DNA from 4 places in the Pseudoduganella sp. OTU4001 genome. Region 1 is predicted to be linked to each of the others. Evidence: predicted binding sites of a transcription regulator. Region 1 holds the regulator's gene; each other region holds the start of a gene.
The links. Region 1 encodes FNR, which switches genes on or off when oxygen is low (the NO sensors DNR and NnrR bind a similar motif). Its sites were predicted from a motif close to TTGATNNNNATCAA; they were not measured.

Region 1 (3,774 bases):
CCGAGACCGAAAAAGAAATCCAGAAGGCGCTGGACAACCTGGTTGCCGGCCGCACCACGATCGCGATTGCGCACCGCCTGTCCACGCTGCAGCGCGCCAACCGCCTGGTCGTGATGGACCGCGGCAAGGTGGTGGAAGAAGGCCCGCACGACGAGCTGATGGCCAAGGAAGGCGCCTATTACCGCCTGTACCAGGCGCAGGCACGTAACGTCGACACCGACATGGATGACAAAGCAAAGAGCCGTGAAGATGATTAATTTTAGTTTGAGCCGCGACAGCTTTGGGAAGCTGAACCTGATCGACGCCAACGGCGTGCTGCACGAGAACGTCTCGCCGGTGCGCGCGTTCCCCATCCAGGCGCCGGAAGAAGGCCTGTCGCTGGTGAACACCGACGGCAAGGAAGTGGCATGGCTGGACAAGATCTCCGACCTGTCGCCGGAGATGGCCGACATCGTGCGCGAAGAGCTGGCCGGCCGCGAGTTCATGCCCGAGATCAGCCGCATCATCGACGTCGGCAGCTACGCCTGCCCATCCACCTGGACGGTCGCCACCGACCGCGGCGAGACCAGTTTCGTGCTGCGCGGCGAAGAGGACATCCGCCGCATCGGCAGCGTGTCGCTGCTGGTCTCCGACAGCCACGGCATCCACTTCCTGATCCGTGACCAGTTCGCCCTCGACAAGCACAGCAAGCGCATCCTGGACCGCTTCATGTAAGCCAAATTTGATATGGATCATGTGCCGTTGGTATTGCTGGACGGCACAATGTCTCAACTGCAATTGCGGAGAGACGCATGGATTCGATTGTTTTTGGCCCCGACCTGGCACTGGGCATTCCTGTGATGGACCAGTCGCATCGCATCATCTTCGATTTGCTGCAGTCCATCGATGCCTTGCCGCGCCCGGCCTTTGAGGAAGCGTGCCATCAACTGGCAGAAGAGTTCGCCCAAGATCTGGCGGAAGAGAACCACTTGATGGAAGCGATCGGCTACCCCCTCGCTGCCACGCACCGTGCGGCCCATGACAGTCTGCTGGCCTCGCTCGACCAGGCGTGCTGCCTGCTGGCGGCTGGCGATGAGTCCTCTGCGCGCCGGATGGTGCGCGCCTTGCCGGACTGGGTGGAGGCGCACATCAACACCATGGATCTGGCCCTGGCCATCGCCGCCTCAAACCTCAAGTGAAAAAAAGGGGCAGCCGAAGCTGCCCCATACACCCCCTACAGGTGAGAAAGTGGTTGCTACTCAGGCGACGGCGAGCTCCTGCGCCATGCCGCCGGAAGACATCGCCTCCAGTTTGCTGCGGTCGAGAATGCGCAGGTCGCGGTTATTCAATACGATCGAACCGTCCTGGCGCAGGCGGGCCAGCTGGCGGCTGACGCTTTCCACGGTCAGGCCGAGGTAGCCGCCGATGTCTTCGCGCGACATGCGCAACTGGAAGCTGCTTGACGAGTAGCCGCGCTGGGCGTAGCGGCCGGCGAGGTTCAGCAGGAACATGGCCAGGCGCTGCTCGGCGCGCATATGGCTCAGGAACAGCATCACCGATTGCTCACGCTGGATCTCGCGGCTCATGGTGCGGTGGAATTGCTGCAGCAGCCCTGGGATCTGCATCACCAGTTCCTGCAGGCGGCTGAACGGAATCTCGCACACTTCGCTGTCCTCCAGCGCAACGGCGTTGCAGCTATGCTGGCCGGCGCCAATCGCTTCCATGCCCAGCAGGTCGCCGGCCATGTGGAAGCCGCCGATGGTCTGTTCGCCGCGCTGGTTCACCTGCACGGTCTTGAAGTGGCCGAAGCGCACCGCATACAGGCTGTGGAAGCTGTCGCCCGTCTGGTACAGCGGCTCGTCGCGCGATACGCGGCGGCGGCGGGCAATGATCTGGTCCAGGCGGGCGACGTCGTCTTCCGCCAGGCCCTGAGGCAAGCACAGGCGGTTAAAACTGCACAGCGAGCATTTGGCGGCGACTGGCGCGCAATTCTTGGTGGTGTTTGCAGGGGTGATGGGGATAACCGGGCTCATGGTGCTGCTCCTTGTGTTCGATGGAGTCAGTATCGCGTCCCGGCGCATTTCCCGGTATCAAGCTTCCTGTGTAGTTGATGTAGTGGTTCCCCTACAGTACATTCAGATCAGTCCGTGCTCCAGGGCGTAGCGGGTCAGCTCGGCATTGCTGGACATGCCCATTTTCTCGAGGATGCGGCTGCGGTACGTTGTCACAGTGTTAGGGCTCAGATGTAGTTTTTCCCCGATGCGCACCAGCGATTCGCCCTGCGCAATCAGCTTGAACACTTCCAGCTCGCGGTTGGAAAGCTCTTCATGGTCGCCGCTGGGGCCGCCACCCACCAGGGTTGCCAATTTTTCAAGCAATGCCGGGCTGACATGCTTGCCGCCTGCCGCCGCCTTGCGCACCGCTTCCACCAGGGTGGTGGTCGGAGCGTCCTTGGTGAGGTAGCCGGAGGCGCCGGACTTCAGGGCGCGCACGGCGTAAATCTCTTCCGAATAAGTGCTCAGGACCAGGACGGCCATGCGCGGGTACTCTGCACGCAGGGTTTTCAGCAAATCCAGCCCATTTTTGCCGGGCATTTTGATGTCGACCAGGGCCACGTCGAAGCTGCGCTCGGCCACCCGGGCCATGGCTTCGACGGCATTGCCCGCCTCGCCCTCCACGCTGATATCGGGCGCGGTGCCGAGCATCAGGCGCACGCCGTTGCGTGCTATGGCGTGGTCGTCGACCAGCAGTACGGTGATCTTGTCACCCATTCTTGTCCTCCAAAGGCAGGCGCAGTTGCAGGGTGGTGCCCTGCCCAGCCTTGCCGCTGATTGTCAGTTCGCCGGCGAAGCGGCGGGTACGTTCGTGCATGCCGAAAAGGCCCCAGGATTCGCGGTCGGACAGGCCGGCGCTTTCGATGCCCTTGCCGTCGTCTTCCACCCGCAGCACAACGCAGTCGCCGTCGCGGTCGACCAGCAGGCGCGCTTCACTGGCTTCGGCGTGGCGCACCACATTGGTCAGCGCTTCCTGTGCGACGCGGAACAGCATGGTGCTGCGCTCCGCATCCAGCTCCAATGCCGCCGCCTCGGGCGTGATATTGCAGCTGCATTGCAGGCCGCTGCGCTGGGCTACCTGCTCGGAATACCATTCCAGCGCAGGCCAGATGCCCAGCTGGTCCAGCACGCTGGGGCGCAGGTCGGTGATCACGCGGCGCACGGTCTCGATGGCGTCCTGCGCCAGCTTGGCGGCGTCCTTCAGCAGCGGGTCGGACTGCTCGCCGCCGCGTTCGATCGCCACGGAGATGTAGGCTTTGATCCCGGTCAGCAGGCCGCCCAGCTCGTCGTGGATCTCCTGCGCGATGCGGGTGCGTTCGTGCTCTTTCAGCTTCTCCTGGTAGGCGGCCAGCTCGCGCAACTCCTTCTGCGACTGGCGCAGCACGCGTTCGGCCTGCGATTTTTCCTCGATCAGGCGCTGCTCGCGCAGCAGGCGGTCAATCGCGCCGGCCAGAAAGTCGAGGTAGCGGCCGTCGCTGTCCTTCACCAGGTAGTCGCGCGCGCCGCGGCGCATGGCTTCCGCCGCCACGGTGGCGCTGTCGGCGCCGGTCAGCATCATCACGGGGATGGTTGGCTGCGGCTCGCCCTGGTCGGCGGCCAGCCGGGCCAGGAACTCCAGGCCGGTCAGGTCCGGCAGGTGGTAATCGAGCAGGATGCAGTCGGGCTTTTCGCGCAAGGCGATATCGAGGCCTTCCTGGCCGCTTTCCGCTTCCAGCAATTCGCAGCTGAAGCCCGGCGCCTG
Region 2 (3,774 bases), on a different contig from region 1:
GGCCGTGGCTGGCGCCGGTCGTGTGGCTGCGCTCAAGTGCTTCGGTGACAGTGGCGACGGCAGTGTCGAAGCCCAGGCTGCGCTCGACGCAGGCAATGTCGTTATCGATGGTCTTCGGCAGCCCGATCGTGGGCAGGCCGCCTGCGTGCAAGGCGCTGGCAATCGCCATGGTGCCGTCGCCGCCAATGGCGACGACGCCGTCCAGGCCGAGCTCGCGCGCATAGCAGGCGACGTCGGAACTCCAGTCGCGCCCCTGGTAGTTGAGCGGGCTGACACGGTTGGTGGCGCCCAGCATCGTGCCGCCTTCGGCTTCGATGCCGGCCACCGCCGCGCGGTCCAGGGGGCGCACGCGGCGCTCGACCAGGCCGAGGTAGCCGTCTTCGATGCCGAGTACCTCGACCCCTTCAAGCGCCAGGGTCAGTCCACGGATCACGGCGTTCAGGCCCGGCGCGTCGCCGCCACCGGTGAGGACTCCAATTCGCTTCATGGGTTCCGTAGCGTTCGTGTCAAGGTACGGCAGAGGTATCGATGGTAAGGCGGTCGGCAACATGGGTGACGCCCGGGGCCATCCAGGCTGCACGTTCTGCTGCCACGCGCTCTGCCCATGAGTGTACGGTACCGTCAAGCACTACCGTGCCTCCGACGGCTTCAACCTTGATATGGGCGGCGTCGACGTTTGCAATGCGATGGAAGGCTGCAACGATTTGCCGCTGAACGTCCTTCGGTTCGACGGCGGGCCGCAACTCAAGGTGGTTCGCCACGCCGCGCACCCCGCGGATCGAACGCATTGCTTTCTCCGCCAGGACGCGTTGGTAGTTTCGCTCAACATGGCCTTCGAGTTTGACCAGGCCGTGGTCGACTACAACCTTGATGGTCGCGGCCGATTGTGGCAACTGGTAGACGAGCGCGGAGGCGCAGTCACGCGCGACGTCGGCGTCAAGGCGAGGGTCGCCGGCCAGCCGCACTTCGACATCGTTGGCAATCCCCGCCACCCCGACGACGCGCTCGGCCGCGTGTTCAATAAGCACCTTCTGATCGTAGCTATGAACGAAGCCGCTCAGTGTCACGACCTTCTCGCGCACGGAAACGGCCACATCCTTGGCGGCGGAGTCCGCTTCCCAGATCAACTGCTGCTCGACATATTTCTTGATGTCGCTATCGGTTAACATGATTTTCTCCTTTCACTGAGCGGCCTGGACATGATTCCTCACGTGCAGCATCTGCGGGCTTAGCGCGACAGCAAAACAGGAAGTGTTGCCATCGCCAGGATGGTGCGGGTCGCGCCGCCCAGCATAATCTCGTGGAGCCGGGAGTGGCCGTAGGCGCCCATGACCACCAGGTCCGATTGGGCGCTGTCGGCAGCCGCCATCAGTGCCTCGCCCACATCACCATCGCTGGCGATCACCTGGGTCTCGACGGCAACACCGTGGCGCGCCAGGTGCAGGGCGATATCGGCACCGGGTTCCTCGCCATGTTCATCATCGCCGATGACAGGGTCCACCATCGTCACCACGACGCGCTTTGCGTTGACCAGCAGGGGGAGGGCGTGCTTGATCGCACGCGCTGCCTGTAGACTGCCATCCCACGCGACCAGAATGCTCTGGCCAATGCTTGGGAAACGGCCGGCGAACGGGACCACCAGGACCGGGCAGCAACCATTGAGGATGACATACTCGGGCAGGCCCTGCTGGGTTGCTCCGGTTGCCGGATCGTCGCGGTCGGTCTGGCCCAGAATGACCAGGTCGGCATAGCGCGACTGCAGGACGAGCCCACCGTAAGGATCATCGTTGACCAGCCGCTCTTCATACGACGCCACGCCCTGGGCCTGGGCGAGTTTGGCATGGTCCACCAGGACTTGTCTGGCGCGTGCCGTAGCCATGTCGGCCAGATCGATTCGGATCACATGGTTTGGCAGCGGATCGTGGCCACTGTAGACATAGCGCGAAATGCCTGTCATCGCGGAGCACACGAGGTGGGCTTGCTGCTGTTCGGCGATCAAGGCGGCAAGCTGCATGCGTGTTGGCGCATTGCGGGACGCATCTGCGTGCAGAACGATGGTCTTGTACACGGCAACCTCCAGATCGGGTCAAGTCGGAAGGTTTCAGTCTGCTCCGCGTGCCAGCACCGAACCATGATCTGGATCAAAATCGGGAAGAAACAGTCCGGTGACCACTCGACGTGGGCAGGCGCGCGATGGCAAAGCAAGCACTGCTGACCCTGCTCTCCGGCTTGTCCAGTAATGAGCTGGCGTATGGCGAATTCAAGCAGTTGGTGAAGATCGACAAAGTGAAGGATATTGTCTTGTCGGAGCACAGGGTTTGGTGTGCGGTCGTGGCTGACGGCCTGTCCGCTGTCGTCGAGGCGCCGCGCGTCGCGCGCTTCGGTTGCAAACAGGCTTGCCATGCCAGTTCAACGCCGTGCGTGTGACCGATCCGAGGTGGCCGGCATCGACGAGGCGAAAGAAGAAAAAGGCGCGATGTGGCCGCTAGCGGGCGCCCCGAATAGCTTACTGTGCCATGACGACCCTGACGATCATGCCGATAGCGATGGCCCCGGAGACGAGGGCGAATGCGCGCTGCACACCGGTTCCGCCCACCTTGCCGGCCAGGGCCCTGCCTGCGAGCATGCCGAGCAGGGCGCCGCCGGCGAATGGCACGCCGAGCTGCCAGTTCACACGGCCGGCGGTGCTGGCGGCGGCAACACCCGAAGCGGACACCAGCGCGATGACCGCCAGCGATGTGGCGACGATCGCCTGCAGGGGCGCATCGGTGGCCTTCTTGAGTGCGGGGACGACAACGAAACCGCCTCCCACCCCAAGTAGACCCGAAAGGAAGCCAGCACCGAGGCCAGTGAGTGCGAGCGCGCGCGTACAAGGGCGGTTCCAGATAAAGCGTCCGGAGCGTGCGTCGAGCCGGCACGGTGGCGCAGAAGGCGTTGTTGCCACCGGCGTGTTGTGCAAGCTGAGGGTCTGCCTGAACATGCGCTGCGCAACATAAGCGAGAACGAGGGCAAACAGAACGGTTAGTGGAGCGTTGGGCAGGCGGTGGGCCAGCCACAGTCCTGCCGGCGAAGCGGCCATCCCCGCAGCGGCCATGAATGCGGCAGCGCGGTAGCGCACCGTCTTGGCGCGCAGGCCCGCCAGGGCCCCCGTGGCGGCCGAAACACCCACCGCCAGCAGTGCAATCGGCGCGGCTTGGGCGACGTCGAGGTGGAGGAAGGCGACCAGCAGCGGCACCGCAAGGATCGCGCCTCCTGCGCCGGTCAAGGCGAGAATGATCCCGACCACCGCGCCCAATGTGGTACTGAGGGACAGTGCATCCATCGCTTACCTGGCCGCAGGCGTGCCGTGCGAGCGCAGGCGCTCAGCCACTTCGAAAACCCCCATGCCGAGCACCATCGCCGCGACAAAGCCGGCTGCCTTGGCATAGCCCGCCCCCAGCGCCACCAATGCCGGACCCGGACAGAATCCGGCCAGTCCCCAGCCCACCCCAAACGCTGCGCTGCCGAGCAGCAAGCGGGGCGTGACCTGGGTATTGGCGGGCCAGCGCAGCGGCTGGCCGAGGAGTGAACGCGTGCGCCGGCGGGCCAGGGTGAACGCCAGCGCGCCGATGGCGATAGCGCCGGCCATGACGAAGGCGAGGGATGGGTCCCATTGGCCGGCGAGATCGAGGAATCCCTGAACCTTGGCCGGATTAGCCATCCCGGACACCATGAGTCCGATGCCAAACAGCAGTCCGGCAAGCAGTGCGAAAACGGCAGTCATATCAAGCTCCG
Region 3 (3,774 bases), on a different contig from region 1:
CGCGCAACCTGCACCGGGCCGGCAAGATGCTCGATTCCTTGAGCGAGGTAACCGCCAATGGCATGGAGGAGCGCATGCGCAGCGTCTCACTCTACGATTGCGTACGCAATGTGGTCACGGTACTGGGGGCGCGGCGCGGCGAAGCGCTCGGGGTGCAGATCGAGATCGATCCGCGCCTGGCGGTGGAAACCTACGCCGGCCACCTGGAACAGGTCATCGAAAAACTGGTCGAAAACGCGGCTGCCTTTACCGCGCCGCTAGGTATGCAGGGCATCATCAAGGCCACGGCCTGGCGCGATGAAGACGGCGCGGTAACCCTTACCATTTCCGACAACGGCCCCGGCATGCAGGCGCAGCATCTGGAACGGGCCTTCACCCCCTTCTTTACCACCCGCGGCGAGCAAGGCGGCAAGGGCCTTGGCCTGTATGTCGCCTACAGCCTGGCCACCGGCCTGCTGGGCGGTACGCTGCAGGTGGCGAGCATGCCCGGCCACGGTGCTGAATTCAGCCTGACGCTGCCGCCCACCCTACCCTGCGAGATTTGCCATCCCCACGCTGTGCTGGCTGGTCATCACGCGATTCCGTCCTTGCGCCTTGGCCAGATATAGGGCGCTGTCGGCGCGCCGCAGCGGCAGTTCCAGCGACAGTTCGCCTTCCAGCTGGGCTACGCCGAAGCTGGCGGTCACCGGGATGGCGACGCCGCCGGCCATGACCGGGCTGGCGGCCAACGCCTCGCGCAGCCGTTCCGCCACCACGGCCGCACCAGCGCTGTCCTCACCTGGCAGCAGGACCACAAACTCTTCGCCGCCGATGCGTGCCAGGAAGTCGCAGGGCCGCAGCGTGGACTGCACGCGCTCCACCACGCTGCGCAGCACCTGGTCGCCGGCGGCATGCCCTTCGCGGTCGTTCACCTGCTTGAAATGGTCGATATCGAACGCCACCACGCCCAGTGCGGTCTGGGCGCGCTGCACTTCGCGGATCTCGGTGGCGGCGCGTTCTTCGAAGTGGCGCCGGTTGCCGGCGCCGGTCAGCGGATCGATCATGGCCAGCTTGGCCAGGTCGGCGGTGCGCATCTCGACCCGCGCTTCCAGTTCCTGGTTCAGCGCCTCCAGCTCGGAGATGTAGGCGAAGGCGCGCAGCGACGAGATGACGCTGGTGACGAGCTTCCTTGCGGAAATCTCCGTTTTCGCTAAGTAATCATCAATTTCGTAGGACAACACCACATCCTGCTCCGGCACCTGGTTCGGCTGGCCGGTCCGCAGGATGATGCGGATCTTCCTGTTCTGCATCTGGTCGCGGATTTCCCGCACCAGGTCCAGGCCGGCCAGCGGAGTTTCCATGATGACGTCGACGAAGGCCACGGCGAAACTCTGGTCCGCCTTCAGTATGGCGCGTGCTTCGGCCGCTGAAAATGCACTGACCAGCTCAATCGGGCGGCCGCGGAACACAATCTGGTGCAGCACCAGCCGGGTGACCGCATGCACCGGTTCATTGTCGTCGACCACCAGGATGCGCCAGGGCGGCGCAGTGGAGTCGGCTGCGCCAGCTGCGTCGTCATCCAGTGGGGAGAACTCGTCGTTCAGGTCTTCGCCTTGCGCCATGGCCGCCTCCTTTAAGGAATATTGTGACTTGCGGTGATAGGCCGGTCAACCACTGCGGGTACTTGATCCAGGTCATGGCCCTGCCGCTGTCGCGCGGTGCAGACTGGCGCCATCATCAACAGGAGGAAACCATGTCATACCGGACGATCGTGGTCCATGTCGACCAAGCCGCCAATCTTGAAACGCGTATCGCCCTGGCTGCGGCGCTGGCCCTGCGCGAGGACGCCCACCTTGTCGGCGCCGCCATGAGCGGCATGCCGCGTACCATGCTGGCGGGGCGACCCTACGAGGGCAGCGGCTTATACATGGCCGACTACCTGCAGGTCGCCCAGGAACGGGTCGAGCGCGACCTGGGGCGTTTCGAAGACATCGCGGCACGCCTGGGGGTCAGCTCGCGCGAAGCGCGCCGCAGCAATGACGAGGAGTACTCCGGCCTGTGCCTGCAGGCGCGCTATGCCGACCTGGTGGTGATGGGCCAGGTCAGGCCGGCGGACGGCGGCGACGGTAATTTGCTGCCGGATTTGCCGGACTACGTGGTGCTGAATTGCGGCCGCCCGGTGCTGCTGGTACCGGCTGCGGGACGCTTCGTTAGCATCGGCAAGCGGGTGCTGGTGGCGTGGAATGGCAGCGTAGAAGCCGCCAAGGCCATCACCGCGGCCCTGCCGCTGCTGCGCGGCGCGGAACGGGTCACACTGGCGATCCTGGGCGGCAGCGCCAGCATTCTCGGCGAAGAACCAGGCGCCGACATTGCACTCTACCTGGCGCGGCATGGCGTGCGCGTGGAAGTCCTGCGCCGTCCGGAAGCCGCCGATCCCGGCGCCGCCCTCATCGCCCTCAGCCAGGAACTGGAAGCCGACCTGCTGGTGATGGGCGCCTACGGCCACAGCCGCTTGCGCGAAATGATGCTGGGCGGCGCCACCCGCACCATCCTCGCCAGCGCCCCGCTACCGGTGCTGATGGCCCACTAAATTCGCGGGAACTTAGCTGCCACCGGCCTGTCCAAAGTCAACACGCCCCTCCGCATCTTGCCACACAGTAGGGGCAACGATGCGGAGGGATCCATGGATCACGGAGAGCGAATTGCAAGTTTAGAGGCAAAGGTGGAAGCGCACGAGGAACTATTTCGGCTTACGCAACATGAGCTAAGCCGCTTGAATAGCGGGCTCGAGAATTTGCGGGATCATGTCGATCGCGGATTTGCAGAGCAGCGGGAGCATACCGACCGTCGCTTTGCCGAGGAGCGGGAGCATACCGACCGTGGCTTTGCCGAGCTACGCCAAAGCATTGACGAGTTACGCCGCGAGCAAGCGAAAACGAATCGCTGGCTCGCCGGCATAACCATTACATTTGGCACCGCCATCCTCGGGATATTGGCGAGGATGGCTGGCCTGTTCTGACCAGATCACGCGGTCAGCACGCCGCGGCGCATCTGGTCCAGCTCGATCGATTCGAACAGGGCTTTGAAGTTGCCTTCGCCGAAGCCCTGGTTGCCCTTGCGCTGGATGAACTCGAAGAACACTGGACCCAGCTGGTTCTCGGAGAAAATCTGCAGCAGCAGGTCGCCTGGCTTGCCGTCGATCAGGATCTTGCGTTCGCGCAGGGCCGCCAGCGATTCGCCATGGCCCGGAATGCGGTGGTCCACCAGCTCGTAATAGGTATCGATGGTGTCGAGCAGCTTGACGCCGGCGCCGCGCAGCTGGTCCACGGTCTGGTACAGGTCATCGCTGCCCATGGCGATATGCTGGATGCCTTCTCCGCGGTACGCGTCCAGGTACTCCTGGATCTGGCCCGCGCGGTCGGTACCTTCTTCATTGATCGGGATACGCAGCTTGCCGCATGGGCTGGTCATGGCCTTCGACTTGACGCCGGTGACCTGGCCTTCGATATCGAAATAGCGCACTTCGCGGAAGTTGAACAGGCGCTCGTAGAACTCCGCCCACTCGCCCATGCGGCCACGATGCACATTGTGCGTCAGGTGGTCGATATAGGTCAGGCCATGGCCTTTCGGGTTCTGGTCCACGCCGGGAATCGGCTCGAAATCCACGTCATAGATGCTGATGGCGCTGCTGCCGCTCCAGCGGTCAACGAAGTAAATCAGCGAGTCGCCGATGCCTTTGATGGCCGGCAGGTTCAACTCCATCGGACCGACTTTGCTCTCGTAACCCCAGGCGCC
Region 4 (3,774 bases), on a different contig from region 1:
GGCCTTCGGCCGGCAGTTGTTCGACGGCATGCACCAGTTCCTCGCGCGAGACATTGCCGCCCCAGCGCGCCCAGTCGCCCAGCCGCTTCAGGTCAGCGCGCACATGGGCCAGGCGCTCGGCCTGGGCCGGAGTCAGGCGGCCGGTCTTGCTTTCCTTGAGTGCCTTGTCATGCTCGGCGGCGAGGTGCAACTGGCCTTGCGCCAGGGCCGCTTCCATCGCCTCCACCAGGTCCATGAAGTGGCGGTTGGCTTCCTGTTCGGCCGGTGTCGACTTGTGCTTTTCCCTGGCCGGGCGCGGCATCCGCGCAACAGTGGCGTCCGCGGCCTCGCCGGCCGCTGCTTCCGCGGCCGCTGCTGCGGGCTGGACGGCGCTTGGTTCCGGCGCCGGATTGGCCGGTGCAGCGGCCGCGCTATCGGCACGGGTGGCGCGCTCAGCCGCCAGCGCAGCGTCGAAATCGTTCAACAGGTGGCGCGGCAGCGATCCGCGCTCGGGCGAAGCCAGGTGCGCGGCATGCTCGGCCGCGAGGCGTTCGAACTCGGCCGCATCGGGATGCTTGCGTACGGCGGCCAGCGCATCGATCATGGCGCGCTGCAAGGCAACCTGGGCTTCCAGGCGCTCGCCCAGGGCCTGGCGGACGTGCGCGAACTCGGCCGCCATGGCCGGCGCCGCGTCGATGACTTTCCATTGCCGGTCGAGGTCGGCCACCTGGTTGGGGGTGAGCTTTTCATCCGCCAACAAATGCTGCGCGAGCGCAATACAGGCGCCAGCTTGCTTCTGCTCCGCCTGCGAGTGGCGGATAGCGTCCAGGCGGCCCTGCATCAGTTTGGCCACACGCCGGTCCGAGTTCCGCACCGCGTGCTGGACTTTCTCCAAAGCATCCTGCGACACGACGTGCTCGGCGGCTGCCAGCCGCACGTCGGCAAATTCGCTGTTCAGGATGAGCTCGACCGCAGCGGCCTCGTCGCCCGCCAAATTGCGGGCCAGCTCGGCTTGCGCCGCGCGGCGTTCTGCGGGAGTGCCAAGCGGCGCCTGCGATCCGCCGGCGCTCGACTGCCCGGCAACGCTGGCCTGGCTGGCCTGCTGCTTGAAGAGGAACTCAAACATAGTTGTGCTATGAATGGATCAAAACCACCATCATAGCGCAGCGCCGCCCCAAAGGGCGGCGAATGCAGGCTCAGCGTGTTAAGCCGTGTCTGCAGCGGCGCGATGGGCCGAACGCATGCGCCGGTGGTAGCGCAGCTTCGGCACAGGAACTACGACCTCGTCTTCTTCCCGCAGGGAGGCACGCACCTGGCGGGCTTGGGACAGGGCTTTCCTGTCTTTCTCGGCGGAAGCCGGCGTTCGCCGCGCTTCGACCACTTGAGCGTCATGGGCCAGGAATTTGTTCGCAATATCAAACCATGCTTCGCCGCCGATGGCGTGGCGGGCGATGGCGAACAGTTCCTTTTCCTCTTTCTCCAGGCGCTGCAACAGCACCGTGCAGAACGATTCAATCGATGCGCAGATGTCAGTGACCTGCTGCTCGCTGCGGTCCGTCGCCGTATCGAGTTCGGCCTGCAAGCGGCGGATGACCGACAAGGCGGCCTGGTTCAGGCGGCTCAATTCATCCAGCAACTGGTTGGCCTGTTCGGTAGCGTTCTGCAAGGCAGGGATCAGGTACAGCTCTATCTTACGCCAATGGCAGGCCTGGTACAGGCGTTCCAGGGTTTCACAGGCATATTCAAGCTGGGACAGGGACAGGCGCTGCTGGCGCAGCAGCGTCGATTGCACGTATTTTTGAAACGACAGCAGGCTAAGGCGCACGTTAGCCTGTTCAACGGATAGCGCAACTAGTGTGTATGTGGCCGTTAACATTCTTGCTCCCAAATATCGCTACGCGGAAACGGAAGTACGAGTGTAAATTAGCCCAACGGTTTCGCTTTGACATTCATCAATGTACTGTGTCGTCGCGACCGCCTTTTTTCAATGTTTTTTTATTTCAAGGCGGAGGTCTACCATACCAGCTTCTTGCGACGGCGTCACGATTCCGCCAAATCTGCGCATCAGTTGTTGCATTCCGATATTCTCGGACAACGCTTCGCCCGTAATCTCCTGCGTCCCGCGGCTGCGGAAATAGTCAAGCAATTTCTGGAACAGGATATTTCCCAATCCTTTGCCTTTCAGATCGGAACGCACGATGATCGCGAACTCCGCTTTTTGGTTGTCGGGATCGGCAACCGCCCGTACCACGCCCAGCGTTTCTGGCGCGCCATCGGCCCCGGTGCGCGTCGCGATGAATGCCATGGCGCGGTCGTAATCGATCTGCGTCAGGCGCGCCAGCTGGGTTGGCGGCAACTCTTTCATGGCGGAAAAGAAGCGCAGGCGTACATCGTCCGGCGCCAACTGGCTGAAGAAGCGCACGTGGGCCGGCGCGTCTTCCGGACGGATCGGGCGCAGCAGCAGCGGCCCGCCCTGCCACTGGATTTCCTGCTCCAGCTCGTGCGGATAGGGCCTGATCGCCATCGTGCTTTCGGCACGGCGCGGGCCCAGCGTGGCGCGGGCGGCATGCACTTGCAGCACGCCGTCAACCACGGTCAGCGCATCAATCTCGAGGGCGGCGATCTCGCCGATATCGGCCACCAGTTCCGCCACGTGCACCAGGGCGCCGCACAGGATATCGCGCTCGGCCACCAGCGCGCGGCCGACACCGGTACGCCGCAGCATGTCGCGCGCCAATACCGTATTCAAAGGCGGCAAGCCGACGGCGCGGTCGTCCACCACGCGGCCGGCGCTGCCGCCCAGGCCGACGCTGATGGCAGGACCGAATACCGGGTCGACGTGCATCGCGATGCGGAGCTGCTGCACATCGCCGGCGCTTGCAACGTTTGCCATCGGCAGTCCATACGCCGCCAGTATCGCGGCCAGGTCGGCGCGCCCCAGTTCGTCCGTGCCGGCGGCAAGTGCAGCCACCACCAGGTTGCGCGCGGCCTGGCGCTCCGGCACCGAATGCGCCGGCACCTGGCCCGGCACTTCAATCAACAGGGCCTGGTTGCGCGCATACTGCACCACCTGGCTGTAGGCACGCACTGCTTTCTCCGGCGTGTCGTAGGAAGGCAGGCCGGCATCCGCAAATATCTGCCTTGCCTCCGCCACCGAAGCGCCGCCCAGCCAGCAGGAAAGTACGCTGCGGCCGCTCGCGCGCAGCAGCGGCGCCAGCGCCTGCGCCACGCCGGTACTGTCCGCGGCCGACGATGGCGCGTGCACGATCAGCAGCGCGTCGGCGTCGGGATCAGCCAGCAAGGCGCTGGCCACTTCGGCATGCCGCGCGGCGCCCGCCTCGCCGCCGATATCGATCGGATTGGCGAGCGCTAGCCCGGCCGGCAGTTCGTGGCGCAAGCGCTTGACGGTATCGGGAGAGAATTGCGCCAGCTTGCCATGCACGTATTCCAGCGCATCGGCCGCGAGCTTGCCCGGTCCGCTGCCATTGCTCATGATGGCCAGGCGCGTGCCGCGCGTGGGCCGCGCGCGCGCCACGGTTTCCACCGCGTCGAACAGGTCGGACGACGAATACACGCGCAGCATGCCGGCGCGCCGGATCACGGCGTCGTACACCTTGTCGTCGCCGCTGCGGCCGGCCTTCAGCACCACGACCGGCTTGCCGCGCGCGGCCAGGCGCGCTGCCGAAATGAATTTGCGGGCGCAGGTCACGGCTTCGATGTGCAGCACGATGGCGGCGGTGTCGTCGTCGGCGGCCAGGTAGTCCAGCATGTCGCCCAGGTCGATATCGCCGCCTT

Region 2: the regulator FNR is predicted to act here: its motif matches at 2,132-2,145, upstream of AAHE99_RS08380 (universal stress protein).
Region 3: the regulator FNR is predicted to act here: its motif matches at 1,664-1,677, upstream of AAHE99_RS00740 (universal stress protein).
Region 4: the regulator FNR is predicted to act here: its motif matches at 1,922-1,935, upstream of AAHE99_RS01475 (hemerythrin domain-containing protein).

The regions. Positions count from the first base shown of each region.
Region 1 covers NZ_JASATG010000020.1:76,241-80,014, forward strand. The annotation lists gene AAHE99_RS17935 (cyanophycin metabolism-associated ABC transporter) at 1-257, shown strand, start outside; gene AAHE99_RS17940 (cyanophycin metabolism-associated DUF1854 family protein) at 250-714, shown strand; gene AAHE99_RS17945 (bacteriohemerythrin) at 792-1,178, shown strand; gene fnr (fumarate/nitrate reduction transcriptional regulator Fnr) at 1,239-2,012, opposite strand; gene AAHE99_RS17955 (response regulator transcription factor) at 2,115-2,750, opposite strand; gene AAHE99_RS17960 (ATP-binding response regulator) at 2,743-3,774, opposite strand, start outside.
Region 2 covers NZ_JASATG010000006.1:215,972-219,745, forward strand. The annotation lists gene AAHE99_RS08370 (6-phosphofructokinase) at 1-487, opposite strand, end outside; gene AAHE99_RS08375 (BON domain-containing protein) at 507-1,169, opposite strand; gene AAHE99_RS08380 (universal stress protein) at 1,229-2,068, opposite strand; gene AAHE99_RS08385 (hypothetical protein) at 2,194-2,427, shown strand; gene AAHE99_RS08390 (sulfite exporter TauE/SafE family protein) at 2,507-3,322, opposite strand; gene AAHE99_RS08395 (YeeE/YedE family protein) at 3,326-3,763, opposite strand; gene AAHE99_RS08400 (YeeE/YedE family protein) at 3,765-3,774, opposite strand, start outside.
Region 3 covers NZ_JASATG010000001.1:173,499-177,272, forward strand. The annotation lists gene AAHE99_RS00730 (hybrid sensor histidine kinase/response regulator) at 1-608, shown strand, start outside; gene AAHE99_RS00735 (GGDEF domain-containing protein) at 528-1,601, opposite strand; gene AAHE99_RS00740 (universal stress protein) at 1,733-2,569, shown strand; gene AAHE99_RS00745 (hypothetical protein) at 2,663-2,998, shown strand; gene hppD (4-hydroxyphenylpyruvate dioxygenase) at 3,004-3,774, opposite strand, start outside.
Region 4 covers NZ_JASATG010000001.1:328,290-332,063, forward strand. The annotation lists gene AAHE99_RS01470 (DUF349 domain-containing protein) at 1-1,105, opposite strand, end outside; gene AAHE99_RS01475 (hemerythrin domain-containing protein) at 1,184-1,771, opposite strand; gene AAHE99_RS01480 (bifunctional acetate--CoA ligase family protein/GNAT family N-acetyltransferase) at 1,964-3,774, opposite strand, start outside.